3 regions of the Microbulbifer sp. YPW1 genome follow, and region 2 is predicted to be linked to each of the others. Evidence: predicted binding sites of a transcription regulator. Region 2 holds the regulator's gene; each other region holds the start of a gene.
The links. The regulator sigma-54, encoded in region 2, starts transcription at its own class of promoters, with help from an activator protein. The targets are predictions, from matches to a motif close to TGGCACANNNNTTGCNNT.

Region 1: the regulator sigma-54 is predicted to act here: its motif matches at 3,636-3,653, upstream of galU (UTP--glucose-1-phosphate uridylyltransferase GalU).
Region 3: the regulator sigma-54 is predicted to act here: its motif matches at 3,427-3,444, upstream of HUW35_RS12885 (CmpA/NrtA family ABC transporter substrate-binding protein).

What each region holds. Positions count from the first base shown of each region.
Region 1 is NZ_CP055157.1:404,869-410,557, forward strand. Features, by position in the region: gene HUW35_RS01800 (hypothetical protein) at 1-85, opposite strand, end outside; gene HUW35_RS01805 (ABC transporter ATP-binding protein) at 91-786, opposite strand; gene HUW35_RS01810 (ABC transporter permease) at 783-1,574, opposite strand; tRNA gene HUW35_RS01815 (tRNA-Ala) at 2,295-2,370, opposite strand; gene galU (UTP--glucose-1-phosphate uridylyltransferase GalU) at 2,557-3,468, opposite strand; gene gltX (glutamate--tRNA ligase) at 3,768-5,243, opposite strand; gene HUW35_RS01830 (hypothetical protein) at 5,548-5,689, shown strand, end outside.
Region 2 is NZ_CP055157.1:264,898-270,586, reverse strand. Features, by position in the region: gene ptsN (PTS IIA-like nitrogen regulatory protein PtsN) at 1-131, opposite strand, end outside; gene hpf (ribosome hibernation-promoting factor, HPF/YfiA family) at 186-476, opposite strand; gene HUW35_RS01245 (RNA polymerase factor sigma-54) at 645-2,120, opposite strand; gene lptB (LPS export ABC transporter ATP-binding protein) at 2,354-3,079, opposite strand; gene lptA (lipopolysaccharide transport periplasmic protein LptA) at 3,152-3,703, opposite strand; gene lptC (LPS export ABC transporter periplasmic protein LptC) at 3,690-4,253, opposite strand; gene HUW35_RS01225 (KdsC family phosphatase) at 4,348-4,908, opposite strand; gene HUW35_RS01220 (KpsF/GutQ family sugar-phosphate isomerase) at 4,988-5,689, opposite strand, start outside.
Region 3 is NZ_CP055157.1:3,156,762-3,162,450, forward strand. Features, by position in the region: gene HUW35_RS12875 (ABC transporter ATP-binding protein) at 1-609, opposite strand, end outside; gene HUW35_RS12880 (ABC transporter permease) at 681-1,673, opposite strand; gene HUW35_RS12885 (CmpA/NrtA family ABC transporter substrate-binding protein) at 1,792-3,174, opposite strand; gene HUW35_RS12890 (OmpP1/FadL family transporter) at 3,880-5,346, opposite strand.

The sequences.
Region 1 (5,689 bases), 140 kb from region 2:
CAGCTGACAGCTTCCGCAGTATTTTTTGGGCCGTATTGGCAGCCTTTTTCTGGCTGGCCGCCGGTACTTTTTCTTCTGTTTCCATAACTCTTACTTTTGTGCACCCGCAGCAGCTTGCGCAGGCTTGGGGATGCCCTGCTGGTACAGGGCTATCGCTTCTTGGACGGTATCGAATATCTGCAGGCCGGAGGGGCCGAGATAAATCCCCACGTCACAGTTTTTCTTCAAAATCGGCATACTGTGGGCAACGATGATGAAATTAGCCGTTTTGCGCTTTTCCGCAATCACCTGCTCGCACTTGTGCTTGAAGTGCGCATCCCCCACCGACATCACCTCATCCACCAGGTAATAGTCGAAATCCACTGCAATGCTCAGGCCAAATGCAAGGCGCGAGCGCATGCCGGAGGAATAGGATTTTACCGGTGCATCAAAGTAGTCCCCGATTTCGGCGAACTCCTGCACCCGGCCCATCACCTTACGCTTTGCGCCTCCCCAGATACCGTGGATACCGCAGATAAATGCCGCGTTTTCACGCCCGGTCATACTGCCCTGAAAGCCACCGGACAACCCCATAGGCCAGGAGATACGCTGGTCGGTAATCACCCGTCCTGAGTCTGGATAATCAATCCCCCCCATAATCCGCAGCAGCGTGGATTTACCGGCACCATTACGCCCTAAAATGCCGATATTTTTCCCCTCGGGAAAGACCGCATTGACATTCCGAAACAGCACCTTGCGGCCCGCCGGTGTTTTGAAGGACTTGGTAAGGTTGCGCAATTCAATCATTGGCTGCGCACCAGATCGCGCCACTGGCTACGATAAACCAAAAGACCAAATGCGAGCATGACCAATGAACTGGTGGCCAGGTAGGGCAAATCGGCGAACATGCCGTGATAGCTCGCAAAAAGCCCCTCACGGGTCAACTCGATCATATGCAGCAAGGGGTTCCAGGAGAGGTAGCCGTGGTATTCCTCTGGCACCTGCTCCAGGGAGAAAAACACTCCGGAGATGAAGTACAGCGGGCGCACGATCATCGGTGCGAACTTGGCGACCTCAGGAAATTTTGCCCCCACCACACACATGGTGAGGCTGACCCCCAAGCAGAAGCAGAAAAACAGCAGGTTGATACCGACCAGCAGCAGGAAATCGTTGAAGCGGGCGGTAACACCGAACCAGGCGAGAATGACCAGTAGCGCTACCAGACTGAACAGATAAATGGCGAATTCCAGCAGCACCCGAGTGAGCACCGCATCAAAGGGACGCAACTGACGATAATTGAACAGCCCACGATTGGACTCGACCGCGGCAACGCCCTTACTGAAGGAGTTACCGAAAAAGATAAACGGAGCAATTCCGGCCAGCATAAAAAGCATGGTAGGGATGCCCGGATAGAACTCACGCCCCATGAAGCTGAAGATGGCCGCCAGCAGCATAATGTGCATGGCTGGCTCAAGCAGAACCCAAGCGTAACCGAGACGCCACTTGCCAAAGCGGGTCTTCATCTCGCGGATCAGGAGCGCGCGGATCACATCGCGCTGAATCTGCCAGGGGTTACGTTGAACTAAAGGGTGCATGTACTTCTTTTTCTTTTTATGGACACCCATGCAACAAAAAGCCGCAGAGCCCCCCAAAGATCTAAAATTTTTTGCTTTTTGAGAAATCCATCTCAATTTTTAGCCGGTTTCACATAAAAAATGTGACGCAGATCCGTGCGAAGGCGTGCGAAATTCTACCCGAGTTGAGCGGGAGAATCATCTGTAATTCAATTACAGGTGATTACAGATCTGACTGGTTCGGCGCTCTGCGTCGCCAGCGGCTCCGTGAGCCGGGGTATTCCCTCGCTCCCGGGCAGCACCGCCAAATCAAAAAAGGCCGCATCCTTTCGGATGCTAGTGCGGCGGCCCCACTGGACCCCGGTGCGGAACTCTTGTTCATCTGCGCGGGATGATTCGCGGGCTTTGCCCGCTCACCCCTGCGGGGTCGCCTTCGGCGCTCTGCGTCGCCTGTGGCTCCTTGTGAACCGGGGCTTTGCCTCGCGCCCGGGCAGCACTGCCAAATCAAAAAAGGCCGCATCCTTTCGGATGCTAGTGCGGCGGCCCCACTGGACCCCGGTGCGGAACTCTTGTTTATGTGCGCGGGATGATTCGCGGGCGTTGCCCGCTCACCCCTGCGGGGTCGCCTTCGGCGCTCTGCGTCGCCTGTGGCTCCTTGTGAACCGAGGCTTTGCCTCGCGCCCAGGCAGCACTGCCAAATCAAAAAAGGCCGCATCCTTTCGGATGCGGCCTTTTTTGATTTGGTGGAGCTAAGCGGGATCGAACCGCTGACCTCAACACTGCCAGTGTTGCGCTCTCCCAGCTGAGCTATAGCCCCAAAGTTGCTTTCTTGTTTCGGGTTTCCCCTGAAAGCGAGGCGCATTTTAACAGCGGCCCCTCGCGTGTCAACCAGAAAAAACAACTTTTTAATCAAATAGTTAGAGCATTGACAGGGAGTCTGCCCTGCAGCCCTATAGTGGATGCGAGGTCAGCCGCTGGCCTCACACCCAATTTGGCACCCACCTCAGGCCACAACCTCGATACGGGGCTTCTGTTCGGTCAGGAATTCCTGCAGGCCGGCGCCGATATCCGGGTGGTGCAGGCCATACTCGAACTGGGCTTTCATATAACCGAGCTTGTTACCGCAGTCGTGGCTATGGCCGACAATGCGGTAGGCGTCTACGGCCTGAATTTTGAGCAGTTCATCGATGGCATCGGTGAGCTGGATTTCGCCGCCGGCACCCGGGGCTGTTTTTTCCAGCAGGGTCCAGATTTCCGCGGGCAGCACGTACCGCCCCACCACTGCCATGTTAGAGGGAGCTGCGTCCACTTCCGGCTTTTCGACCATACCGTCTATTTTGGCCACGCCGCCAACTTTGAGATCGGCGCCCAGGCAGTCCACCACACCGTATTTGCTGACCTCAGCCCAGTCCACGGATTCCACCATAATCTGGCCAGCCTGGGTCTGCTCAAAGTTGCGCACCATCGCAGCGAGGTTGGCAGCGGTGAGGTCGGAGGCGTACTGGTCAACCAGCACATCCGGCAGCAGCACGGCGAAAGGATTCTCCCCTACCACTGGGCGCGCACAGGCGATGGCGTGACCGAGGCCCTTGGCCTCTGCCTGGCGAACGGAGATTACGGTGACGTCCTTCGGGACGATAGAACGGACTTCGTCCAGCAGCTGACGCTTGAGGCGATTTTCCAGCTGGGCTTCGAGCTCGAAGGAGGTATCGAAGTGGTTTTCGATCGCGTTTTTACTGGCGTGGGTGACCAGTACGATCTCTTTGATGCCGGCAGCCACAGCTTCGCTGACCACATATTGGATCAGGGGTTTGTCGACGATAGGCAGCATCTCTTTAGGGATGGCCTTGGTGGCCGGTAGCATGCGTGTCCCCAGACCCGCTACAGGAATAACAGCTTTCTTTACTGTATGCATTTTTCTTCCTTTTTTACTTATCTGAAAATACTTCTCGGTTAGTCCATTAAGCCGCAATTTGGCGGGATTCTACCCTCTAAATGTGACAATCGTCACACAAAAATCCCAAAAAACACGATTCCGTTTCATTTTTGTACAAATCTAACCAAAACGGTTTAACAAGTGTACAGGCAAAAAAAATGCCACTTCGAAAGCGGAGTGGCATTTATTCAAACTGGCTTGAGCTCGGACCGCTCTCTCGCGGTCAAGTTCCAGCACCACCGCAATTTGCACTGGTGTGGTGCGGATATTGGATAGGCTTACGCCAACCCTGCGTATTCTTTGTCCCAGCGCTTCAGCACCTTCTTACCGGCACCACCGAGTACCTCGATGGCCTGGCGCAGGCGGGCGCGACTGAGGTCGGGACCAAGGAGCTCCATAGCATCCATGACCGAGAAGGATGCGGTGGTTCCGCTAATGGCGACGAACAGGGGCGCGTTGAAGTCCTTGAGCTTGACCTCCATCTGGGTGGAGAGCTCTTTCATCGCCGCGAAGATGCTGTCTTTGCTCCAGCTGCGCAGGGCTTCCAGGCGCCACAGGGCAAATTGCAGCAGCTTCTTCTGTTCGTCCAGCTCCATCTTGTTGCCGGCGAAGCTGTCTTCGGTGAGCGGCAGTTTGCCGGCGGCGAGGAAGCTCACTAGCGGGGCGAAGTCGCCAAAGGTTTCCATGCGGCCCTTGGCGTGGGGCAGTACCTTGAGCAGGTTCTCGCGGTTCAGCAGCCACTGCTGCAGGCGGTCGGCCAGCTGGGCGTCCTCCAGCTCGCGAATCCACAGGCCGTTCAGCCAGCTGAGCTTCTCCACATCGAACACCGGGCCACCGAGGGACACGCGCTGGATGTCGAAGTGCTTGAGCATCTCATCCAGGGTGAACTTCTCGCTCTCATCGGGCATGGACCAGCCCATACGACCGAGGTAGTTCAGCAGTGCCTCGGGCATAAAGCCGGCGCGCTGGTAATAGAGGATGGATGTGGGGTTCTTGCGCTTGGACAGTTTGGTCTTGTCCGGGTTGCGCAGCAGCGGCAGGTGACACAGCACCGGCATTTCCCAACCGAAGTATTCGTACAGCAGCTTGTGCTTGGGTGCGGAGTTGATCCACTCCTCACCGCGCAGTACGTGGGTGATCTCCATCAGGTGGTCGTCGACCACATTGGCGAGGTGGTAAGTGGGCATGCCATCGGACTTGAGCAGGATCTGGGCGTCCACCTGGGCCCAGTCGATCTCGATGGTGCCGCGCAGCAGGTCTTCCACCACACAGGTGCCGCTCTCAGGCACGTTCATGCGCACCACGTAGGGCTCACCTGCAGCCTTGCGCTTTTCCACCTCTTCCGCCGGCAGGGCCAGGTCGCTGGGCTTCAGGGTTACGCGGCCGGCTTCCTGAAGCTGGGCGCGCAAGTGATCCAATTCTTCCGCCGTGCGGTAACAATGGAAAGCGTGGCCTTTGGCGACCAACTCGTCACAGTACTTTTTATAGATGTCACCGCGTTCGCTCTGGCGGTAAGGGCCGTGGGGGCCGCCCACATCCGGGCCTTCCTGCCAGTCGAGTCCCAACCAGCGCAGGCTATCGAGAATGGCCTGCTCGGATTCCGGGGTACTGCGCGCCTGGTCTGTATCTTCGATACGCAGCACGAACTGGCCGCCCTGGGCCTGGGCGAAGCACTGGTTGAACAGCGCGATATAGGCAGTACCTACGTGGGGATCACCGGTGGGGGATGGAGCAATACGGGTTCTTACGGTCATAAGTCGCCTGATTGGGTTGAGTTGGCAGGTTTCGAGGCGCGGCATTATATCGCCGCGACCGGGGGGCGCCCAGTGGCTGATGCGGATGGCGCGGAAACCTGTATTTCCAGCCCTATCGGACTATCAAGCATAGAAATTATATATTTTCAAAAAAATCCGTGACTCGAGTCACAGATTGAGTATTATCGCCGCATTGTCGTGATAACTGGAGAAAAAACCGCCAGTTTGCTGTAAACGACGCCACCAGTGTGCTCAAAGAATGCACACGGATAACGACAACACATCAGGATTAAGGGAAATAATTATGAAACTTGCAGCTCGCAAAGCCTGTGGAGCGATGATTTTCGGCTTGATCAGCTCAGCGTCTATCGCAGAGTTCAATCCAACAGATCCAGGGCTCACCTCCTCTGAAGGCAATCTCAAAATTACTCTCAACGTTGCTCAGG
Region 2 (5,689 bases):
ACAGTATCGGAGTCCAGATCGGGGTATTGTTCTGAGATCGCCTGGGCGATGTTGAGTAACAGCTTTTTCTTGCTACTCCCCGCCAGGTGGCAAAGGCTCAGGCGGGGAGAGAGTAGTGCTTCCAATGTCATAACTTACTGATGATCTAGCGGTACAGGCCAGCCGGTAACCTGATGGTGTTACGACTAGCGGTGACTGCGTAACTTTTCTTTGTGTTTCAGCAGCTGCCGGTCGAGTTTGTCGGCGAGAGAATCAATCGCCGCGTACATATCTTCCGATTCCGAATCTGCAAATACATCCTTGCCATTCACGTGAACCCGCGCTTCGGCTTTCTGGATGAGTTTGTCGACGGAAAGTATGACCTGTGTATTGGTGATCAGGTCGTGGTGGCGGGAGAGCTTGTCCAGTTTGGTCAGGCAGTAATCGCGAATGGCCGGAGTTACGTCAACATGATGGCCACTGATATTGATCTGCATGGATTTCTCCTCATCGGGTGCAACACAATCTGGCAGCACCCCCGCACAGGGCGGCAACCCTACTAGGAAGTGCGCCAGAATGGAAGGATACACTCAATGTCAGTGCATTGGTTGCGCAGAAAATGATCGCCGGAGGGTTGCAGCGCCCCTGTTTTGTGACCCTGGTGGCTAGACCAGTCGTTTCCGCTCGCTGGAGGAGGGGATTCCCATGGATTCGCGGTATTTTGCCACGGTGCGCCGGGCCACTTTGATCCCCTGCGAATCCAGCTCCTGAGTGATCTTGTTGTCCGACAGGGGCTTGCGTGGCTGCTCGGCGTCGATCAGCTTGCGGATCAGTGCGCGGATGGCCGTAGATGAGGCGTCCTCGCCGGAGTCGGTGCTGACATGGCTGGAGAAGAAGTATTTGAGCTCGAACACACCGCGGGGGGTGAGCATGTATTTCTGGGTGGTCACCCGGGAAATGGTGGATTCGTGCATGCCGATGGTTTCGGCAATATTTGCCAGTACCATGGGTTTCATGGCCTCCGGTCCCAGCTCGAAAAACCCCTGCTGCTTTTCCACGATACAGCTGGCGACCTTGAGCAGGGTCTCATGGCGGCTCTGCAGGCTCTTCAGGAACCAGCGCGCTTCCTGCAAGTTGTCGCGCAGGTAGTTGTTCTCGCTGGAGTTGTCCGCGCGTTTGATTAGCGATGCATAGGCGTCGTTGATGCGCAGCTTGGGGGTTGTCTCCGGGTTGAGCTCCACCACCCAGCGCTGCTGTTTGCGGCTCACAATGACATCCGGGACCACATACTGGGGTTCTTCACCGCCAAAAGCTTCGCCGGGGTAGGGGGTGAGGGTCTGTATCAGACGCATAACCTCGCCCAGCTGGGCCTCACTGAGACGGGTTCTGCGGCTCAACTGGCGAAAGTCCCGTTTCCCCAGCAGGTCCAGGTGCTGGTCCACCACAATCAGTGCCTGGGGCAACCACGGTGTTTCGGCCGGTTGCTGGCGCAGCTGCAGTAGCAGGCTCTCGCGCAGATCGCGGGCGCCGCAGCCCACCGGCTCAAACTGCTGGATGGTCTTCAGGACCGCGAGGACCTCGTCGATTTCGACTTCGAGGGCCTCGGCCATTTCGTCCAGGTCTGAATCCAGGAAACCGTTGGGAGCAATGGCGTCGATCAGTGACTCGCCGATAAGCTTGTCGCCCTCGGTCAGTGGTGTGAGGTTGAGCTGCCACAGCAGGTGATCCTGCAGGCTCTCGGACACCGCGTTGCGCTGTTCGAAGGCGAAGTCGTCCCCTTCGCCGCCGGTGTAGCTGCCGCCGGTATAAATGTCGTCCCAGCGGGTATCCACCGGCAGGTCATCTGGGATCTCGCTGTTCCAGTCGCCATCGGCAGTAGAGTCGTTCTTGGCCTCGCGGGCGCTCTCGCGCTCGGCGGCTTCGCGCTCCTGTCCTTCGGAGCTTGCGGGGGTGTTTTGATCCTGGTGTGTCTCGCCGGCGTGCTCGTCAAAGTCCGATTCCAGCAGCGGATTGCTGTCGAGCGCCGACTGGATTTCCTGTTGCAGGTCCAGGGTCGACAGCTGCAGCAGGCGAATGGCCTGTTGCAGCTGGGGCGTCATCGTCAGCTGGGTACCGAGTTTTAACTGGAGTGACTGCTTCATAAAGGGGTATGCCGGCAGAATTATCTGGCGTTAGTGCGCTGAACAGAATCTGTATCTGTTACGGCGGCGTAAAGCTCATTTCCTGCAGACTACCCCGGGGCAAATCGGAACACAAGAGGCAGGTTAAGCAATAAGTGTGCCGAAACGACATTTGCCCTTGGTTGCGCCCGTATTATTTGTGATGGCCGTCTAGGGTTGCGGGAGATCTAGCAGATGGATCCCCCGGCTTTTGCTCAAATGGTGAACTCGTGTCCCAGATAGACGTCTTTTACCTGCTTGTTCGCAGCGACGTCTTTGGGGTTGCCTGAGGCGATAATATGCCCTTCGCTGACGATGTAGGCGGTCTCGCAGATATCCAGGGTCTCGCGCACATTGTGATCGGTGATCAATACACCGATGCCGCGATCTCTCAGGTGGCGGATGATCTGCTGGATGTCGTTGACCGAGATGGGGTCAACTCCGGCAAAAGGCTCGTCGAGCAGGACGAAGGCGGGGTTGGTAGCCAGGGCGCGCGCAATCTCAACGCGACGGCGCTCGCCGCCGGACAGGGCCATGCCCAGGCTGTCGCGGATGTGGGTGATATGGAATTCTTCCAGTAGTGCTTCCAGCTGCTCCTGGCGCTGGCTGCGGTTCAGGTCCTTGCGCGTCTCGAGGATGGCGAGGATGTTGTCTGCCACTGACAGGCGACGAAATACCGATGCCTCCTGGGGCAGGTAACCGATTCCCTTGCGTGCACGGCCATGCATCGAATAGCCAGTAATGTCTTCACTGTCGATCAGTACCTGCCCGGCATCGGCCTGGACCAGGCCGGCGATCATATAGAAACAGGTGGTCTTGCCGGCACCATTGGGGCCGAGCAGGCCAACTACCTGGCCGCTGGATACGCTCACGGAAACGTCCTGAACGACTTTGCGTTTCTTGTACTGTTTGGCGAGATGTAACGCTTGGAGCGTCGGCATGTTGCAATCCGGTATCTGAAGGGCTGCTGCGGGCAGCCACTTGTTAAATATTGAGTGTCGGGCAGGGGGCGCTTACTGGTCGTTTTGTGCCGGTTTGGATTCCGGTTTCCAGATCATCTCTACGCGCTTCTGCTCTGATTGTCCCTGAGCCTGCATCTGTTCGCTATTGAGGTCGTAGTCGATGCGCTCGGCGGACAGGGTGTTGCCATCGCGATCGACAAACGCTTCCCCGGTAAGTTGCAGGGCGTCGCTGCTCACCAGGAACTCGATACGTTTGGCGCGCGCTTTGACCGGGGTGGTACTTTCCTCGACCTGTTGCTGGAAGTGCGCCGGCTTGCCGGTGGCAACCACCTTGTTGATTTCACCCTTGGTGTTGCCGTGGACCTCCACGCGGTCGGCGCGAATCTGCAGGGAACCCTGACTGATGACCACGTTGCCGCTGTACACCGAGAGGTTTTTGCTGCGATTGGCTTCCAGTTTGTCAGCGGAAACCTTGACCGGCTGTTCCCGGTCATTGGGGAGGGCCAGGGTGTTGGCGGCGAACAGCAGCGTGGCGAGGAATGTAGCGCCGGCTGCACGGAAGATGCTGCGCGCCGGTCGGCGGGTCGAGTCATTGGGCTTCATAGCTGCTTTCCACGTCAGACAGGATTTCTACTTTGTCTTTTTTCAGGTCGGCGCGCAGGCCTTTGCCTGTGGTGCGATTTGGACCGTCGGTAATGGTAACGCGTTTATCCGTTTCGGCGAATTCTTCACGCGGCTTGATCGTAATACTGGGGGTGCGCAGGGTAATGCCTGGTTCCGGTAGTTCCCGGATCGAGACGTCCCCGCGCAGCACCACTTTCTGGCCGTTGTTGTAGGCGACCCCAGAGCGGGACTCCGTGCGCCAGCGGGAATCCTCGCCTTGATAGAACATCATGCGCGGCTCGGTGAGGTCCGCGCGGTCGCGGCGCGCGAACTGGAAAAAGGTCACGCGCTCGGCGTCCACTTCATAGGCGAGCGTACCCGCAGCGCTGAAGTGGCGCGTCCGGGCATCCCGGATGATGAGGTCCGCAGCCTTGTTGTGTTCCTGCTGGGTGGGGCGCTTGCCCATCAGCTGCTCAGGTGGGCTTTCGGTAAACCACAGCCCAAGTGAGATAAGGGTGACAACAATGACCAGGGGGAGCCAGGTGCGCATTCGGTTTTGGTTTCCTTGAGTGGGCAGCCAATCTCAGGTGGCCGCTCTTTTAGTCTTCGCAGCGGTCTGTTGGTTCAGGTGATGGCGCGACAGATTACCTTTCACCGTGGGCGAGGTAAGGTGCCAGTGCCGCGTTGAAGGTGTCCTGAGCGTGCATGATCCGGTCGCACACTTCGCGTACGGCACCCAGGCCGCCGCTGCGTTCGGTGACAAACAGTGCGCGTTCGAGTACCGGTGGAGCGGCATTGGGGACCGCGATCGGGCAGCCTACCCGGGTCATCAGTTGCAGGTCCGGATAGTCGTCTCCCATGTAGGCGATGTGCTGCATATCGTAGGGCTCGTTGGCGAACAGCTCCAGAAACGCCGTGTATTTGTCTTCCCGGCCCTGGATCAGGCGGGTAATCCCCAGGTCGTGTGCGCGCTTTTCCACCAGGGAGCTGCGGCGGCCAGTAATGATTGCCACGGCGACGCCGGATTGCTGCAGCATCTTGATGCCATGACCATCCAGTGTATGGAAGGTTTTCAGCTCGTTTCCATGGTTGTCGAAATACAGCCGGCCGTCGGTAAGCACTCCGTCCACGTCGAGGATCAAGTGGCGCACCCGGCTCAGTTTGTCGCGGATGTCCTGTTCTGTGTGCGGTTGCAGCTGGTTCACGGGGATTCTCTTCTATCTATATAACTATTGTTTCAGGCGGGTATCTGTGCGCCCGGATACCGGGCTTGCGAGAACCGGATCAGATGACTCCAGCGCGCAAAATATCGTGCATATGCAGGAGTCCGATGGGGTGGTGTTCGGGGTCCTCGACGACCAGTGCTGTAATCTTGTTGTCTTCCATGATGCGCAGCGCTTCTGCGGCGAGGGTGTGGGCGCTGACGGTTTTGGGGCGGCGGCTCATTACCTGGTCCATGGTGGCACTATCCAGCTCCTGCTTCTGGTCGATCACCCGGCGCAGGTCACCGTCGGTGAATACGCCCAGCAGGCAGCCATTGCTATCGACTACGGTTGTCATGCCAAAGCCCTTGCTGGTCATCTCCAGCAGCGCGGTGGAAAGCGGCGTTTCCGGCGCTACTTGGGGCAATTCATCACCGGCGTGCATGACATCCTCCACCTTAAGCAGCAGCTGGCGACCCAGCGCACCTCCCGGGTGGGAAAATGCAAAGTCCTCGGCGGTAAAACCGCGCGCTTCCAGCAGCGCTACCGCGAGGGCGTCACCCATTACCAGGGTGACCGTGGTTGAGGATGTGGGTGCCAGGTTGAGCGGGCAGGCCTCGGTGTCTACGGCGATGTCGAGGTTCACATCGGCGGATTGCGCGAGTGGTGAGTCCGGCTTGCCGGTCATGCTGATCATGGGGATGCCGAGGCGCTTGAGCAGGGGCAGCAGGGTGAGCACCTCTGCGGAGGTGCCCGAGTTGGAAATGGTGATTACCAGGTCCTG
Region 3 (5,689 bases), 1.7 Mb from region 2:
GACTGCTTCGTCCACGTCGTGGGTAATCATGATCACGGTGTTATTCAGCTCGGCCTGGATCTCCATCAGGGAATCCTGCATATGTGCCCGGGTGAGTGCGTCCAAAGCACCGAAGGGCTCATCCATCAGCAGCACTTTGGGCTGCATGGCGAGCGCGCGCGCGATGCCGACCCGTTGCTTCATACCACCGCTGATTTCCCCGGGACGCTTGTGCATGGCATGGCTCATGTGCACCAGTTCCAGGTTGTGCTCGATCCACTGGCGCATCTCCGCTTTGGATTTACTTTTACCAAAGACCTGCTTTACCGCCAGCTCGACATTTTCGTACGCCGTGAGCCAGGGCAGCAGGGAGTGGTTCTGAAAAACCACGGCACGTTCCGGGCCCGGTTCAGTCACTTCCTTACCATTAAGAATGACGCCGCCACGGGTTGCCTGGTAGAGCCCCGCAACCACATTCAGCACGGTGGATTTACCGCAGCCCGAATGACCTATTAGGGATACGAATTCACCCTGCTGAATTTTCAGGTCGACATCCCGAAGGGCTGTGAAAGGTCCCTTGGGAGTGGGGAATTCCATATCGATATGACTGATATCCAGAAGTACACTCATTGTCTCGATCTCCACAAATTTAATTCGGTTACTGTGCTGGTTTCTGCATGAAAAGTTTGCTGATCTCGTCGCTACTGTGCGGCGGAGTTGTCCCAGGAAACCAGCTTCTGTAGTGCCAGCATGCCCCGGTCCAGCAGAAAGCCAATAAATCCGATCACCAGTACCGCGGCCATAATGCGCGCGAGTGAATCGGAGCTACCGTTCTGAAATTCATCCCAGACAAATTTTCCGAGTCCCGGGTTTTGTGCAAGCATTTCCGCCGCGATCAGTACCATCCAGGCCACGCCCAGAGAAAGACGCATGCCGGTGAAAATCATCGGTACCGAGGCAGGTAGTACGATTTTCTGTACATGTCGCAGTGCCGGGAGACGCAGTACCTTGCTCACATTCACCAGATCGTTATCAATGCCCGCGACGCCTACGGCAGTATTGATCACCATGGGCCACAGGCAGCACAGAGTGACGGTAATCATCGAGTTGAGAAATGATTTGGCCACCATCGGTTCCGGGGTGGTGTACACGGCGGAAACTACCATGGTCACCAGCGGTAGCCAGGCCAGGGGGGACACCGGCTTGAATATCTGTACGATAGGATTCACGGCGCTGTTCAGGGTTTTGCTCAGGCCAACCGCTATACCCAATGGAATGGCAATGGCAACGGCTAACAGGAACCCACTCATGACCGTGATCAGGCTGGTAAAGATCTGGTCAATAAAGGTTTCCTTGCCGGTATAGTCGCGGATTTTGGGAACATAAGAGGGATCTTCGGCAACACGCTTTGCATTGCGTACTTCCTGGCGTTCGTAAAAGGCGTGCTCTTTTTCCCGCGAGCGCTGGTGTTCACTGTAGAGCGCATCGAACTGTTCCATCACTGCAGAGGGGCCGGGGAATTTTCCCAAAGAGGTATCGATTTTCTGTGCGGTGACAGACCACAAAAGCAGAAAGGCAAGGATGCCAGCCAGCGGCAGCGCCACCAGGCGAACGGCATTACTCAGCCAAACACTGTTCAGTTGTGGCAACCTGAAACCATAAAACTTTCCGGTATTCACAGTAGTGGTGTTCATCTTCTGTTACCTCGGCACTCTGAATGAGTGGATTCGTTGAGTTTCCAAATCGTTTTTGATTTTCATCTTTCGATGTGAACCGGGGCTCGGCTGGCGAGCCCGGTTCGCTCCAGGTCGATCAGAGCTTCTGGCCGGACTTCAGGCCGATGGAAAACTTGTCGATATATTCGTTGGGTTTCTGGCCGTTGTAGACGATGCCGTCAATAAAGTGTGTCTGCGGATCGCGGAAGCCGTCTTCGGTGGCAAAGTCGGGGAACTGTTCCGGCTTGGCCAACTTCTCTGCGATCAAAGACTTTGCGGCGGCCTCGTAGATATCCGGGCGGTAAACCTTGGAGGCGAGTTCCTTGTACCAGGTGTCCGGCTTGTCTTCGGAAATCTGGCCCCAGCGACGCATCTGGGTGAGATACCAGATGGCATCGGAGTAGTAGGGGTAGGTGGCGTTATAGCGGAAGAAAACATTGAAATCCGGTACTTCGCGCTTGTCACCTTTTTCGTACTCGAAGGTGCCGGTCATGCTGTTGGCGATGACATCGTAGTCGGCACCGACATAATTGGATTGCGACAGGATCTTCACCGCCTCCGGACGGTTGGCGTTGTTATTCTCGTCCAGCCACATGGCGGCGCGGATCAGGGCGCGGGTAATACGCACCGTGGTGTTAGGGTATTTCTCGGCGAACTCTTTGGTTATGCCGAAAACCTTTTCCGGATTGTCTTTCCAGATTTCGTAATCGGTAACCACTGGAACACCGATATCCTTGAATACCGCCTGTTGGTTCCAGGGCTCACCCACGCAGTAGCCGTAAATGGTGCCGGCTTCCAGTGTCGCGGGCATCTGCGGGGGCGGGGTAACAGACAGCAGCGCGTCTGCATCGATCTGGCCAGAGATATCTCCCTTGTGCGGCGCGTAGTAGCCGGGGTGAATGCCTCCGGCAGCCAGCCAGTACCGCAGTTCGTAGTTGTGCGTGGATACCGGGAACACCATACCCATATTGAACGGCTTACCATCCGCCTTGTATTTTTCCACTACAGGCTTGAGTGCATCGGCCTTGATCGGGTGCACCGGGCGCCCATCTTCCATCTTCGGAATATTCGGCTTCATCTGCTCCCAGATAGTGTTGGAAACCGTGATGCCGTTACCGTTCAGGTCCATGGAGAAAGGCGTGATGATGTCGGCCTTGGTGCCGAAGCCCATGGTGGCTGCGATCGGCTGGCCCGCCAGCATATGCGCGCCGTCGAGGCGACCGTCGATAACGCCATCCAGCAGGACTTTCCAGTTGGCCTGCGCTTCGATAGTGACGTACAGGCCCTCGTCTTCGAAGAACCCTTTTTCATAGGCGATGGCAATGGGAGCCATATCAGTGAGTTTGATAAAGCCGAACGTCAGCTCTTCTTTTTCGGGGTAGCCGAGGTCCTCTGCGTTGACTGAAACTGTTCCCGAGGAGAATCCCACGGCCAGTGCCAGCGAAGCGGCAAGTTTCTTGAAGGGCTTTTTCCATTGCATGGTTATTGTGCTCCTGGTCTTTTTTAAGTTTTCAGTTTTGTTAGTTCGAAAAATCTGGGCCAAAAAAAACGCCCACCGATGACCTGCCTCCAGGGACAGGATCGGTGAGCGCCTCTGCTCAAGGGCATCGCATTACGATGCCGGTCTGATTGTTATTCGGGCAACAGGTTGCCCGCTTGTTCAACGGAAATGAGGTGCCGGAATTGGCGAATCATTTCACTACGGAAATTTAGTTCCGCACTTACTGAGGGCATTGCAGGCTCTATGCCAACTTTTTCATCGGAGATAAGTATGGGGGCCGCGTGGGGCGCAGAGATGTACACGGTATGGCGGTTGCTATGTAGTTAGGCAGGGTGACGTAACTTATTGTATTTAAAAAGTTTTTGCATGTGTCCTGGCAAGGAAGTGTTCCTGGCTGGCATTCATCTAGCCGCTGCGACGGGAGAAGTAAGTGAGGTTGGAAGGCGCGCCAGGGGTGTGTCGAGCTGCGATTTTGAGCGCTTCGCTGCGGTGTTAACTCGGCATCAATAGGGCTCTAATGTGGTGCCGATGGAATAATCTTGGTGCACTTGAAAAATCGGGCCGGGCGCTTTCGGTGCGAACCGGCGGGGTGATTTGGTGCATGCGCTTTAAAAGCGGGCACGAGAGGATAAAAAAAACCGGGCACTGGGCCCGGTTTGAAAGCAAGTTCTGACGTTACCTGTTTCAGAAACTGTAATTTAGGGAGGCGCCAACCAACCAGGCTTCCAGGTTGGTGGTACCGCCGTCAAAGTAAGTGCCAAGCCCAACATCCGGAGTCAGAGGCAGTGCCTGGAATTCCTGGATGCGTTCATCGTCACCCCACAGATAAGCCAGACCGCCGTCGATGCTCAGCTGATTGTTGACTTTGTAGGTGCCACCGAAGGTTACCCACTGGCGATCTGCATCAGGGATGGAGAGGGTGCGCCAGGTTACCGGCAAGCCCTGGCCAGCTCCCAGGCCGAAGGCGGCGGACTCGGCGATAGCATCATTGTTGAATCCGTTTCTCGCTGCACCGTTGTCGTAGGCGTAGCCTACGCGCCAGGTGACCTCATCACAGGGGTAGTATTCAACCCCGAGGCTGTAGCGCCAGCCACTTTTGAAGTTTTCTTCCTTAATTTTTAGCGGGTTGTATTCCGGGAAGGGTTGACCGTTCACGCGCTGGCGGGGGAAGAAGGCTTCCAGGCGTTGGAAATCGTCCCAATCTGTCCACATGGCTCCGAGAGCTACGCCCCATTCATCGTGGAAGCGATGGTAAAGTCCCAGTTCGAGCGTGTCTGGCAGATCGAGCGTCAGATTTGCGCGCTCATTGTCAAACGGGAGCCCGGTGTTGACACTGGTTAACAGGTCCGAATTTACGTCGGCCTCGATTTCAGGGTCCAGTTCTGACTGGTAAGAAACACCAATATGGGTGCGGCCGTCCACGCTGCGCCACAGCATGCCTACGCTCCAGCCGTATTCCCAGTCATCGCCATCGGCATCAAGGATACGCGCATTCGAAGCGGGGCCACCCAGTACCTGTTCAGCCAGTGGGTCCAGCAGGAAGTTATTGGGTACTTTGCTCTTCAGCGTAGCGTCCGCATACAGGATATTTGCGGATACACCGATGCTGAACTGGTCGTTCCAGTCGAAGGCAACAGAAGGTGCAATATTAACGGACAGTAGTTCGGTTTTGTCAGCGATGTGGGTGACCGGCCAGCTGCTGTTGAAGTCGGTTTCCAGACCATAGTCGGTATTCATCGCCAAACCGAAGGACCAGCAATCGTCAAAGGGCACTGCAAGATAGGCGTTGGGCACCACGGCGCTACTTGCGTAGTCATCTGCGGTGTCAAAAATGGAACCCGCGAGGCTCGGGCCTGCAGCGGTAAGCAGGTAGTAATCGGTGGTGCCGGCCGCATCGATTTCAGGATTTACGTAGGTTGCACCAATAGAAAAGGCCATCTTGTTAAACAACGCGGAACCCGCCGGGTTGCGAGCGAGAATAGCCGCGTTATCGCCGATGGCATTTTCCGCGGCAAAGGCGCGGCCCAGTCCAGAAGTACTGGATTCCTGAAGGGCAAAGCCCGCTGCCATAGCACCACTAGAAAAAGTACCAGCGGATACGGAACAGATTGCGGCGGCCAATGCGGCTTTGCGCAGAGTTTTGATAGTCATGGGTTTCCACTCTATTTGCTGAATTGTGTGCCAACGGGAAAACTGCCCAATGTTTCACAGAGAAGCTTTTCCGGAAAAAATTGTTTAAAGCAAACAAATTCCTAGTAGACGAAGTCTAGCAGTGCCAAATTCACCTACTTGCTAAAACGAGCGTCTTTATAGTGACGAGTAGCGGAAAAATCTACCGGTTGACGTGGTTTTTTTGGAGAGTGTGAAAAAAATTTATGAAATTTCTAGTCGGCTTGTTCCGGGGAGGTTTTTGCAAAGAAGATTGGTATTTTTTGACCTTCTTTTAATCGGTATTTTTCGAATGGTGGATGGTCGCGATCCATGATGGATAGCG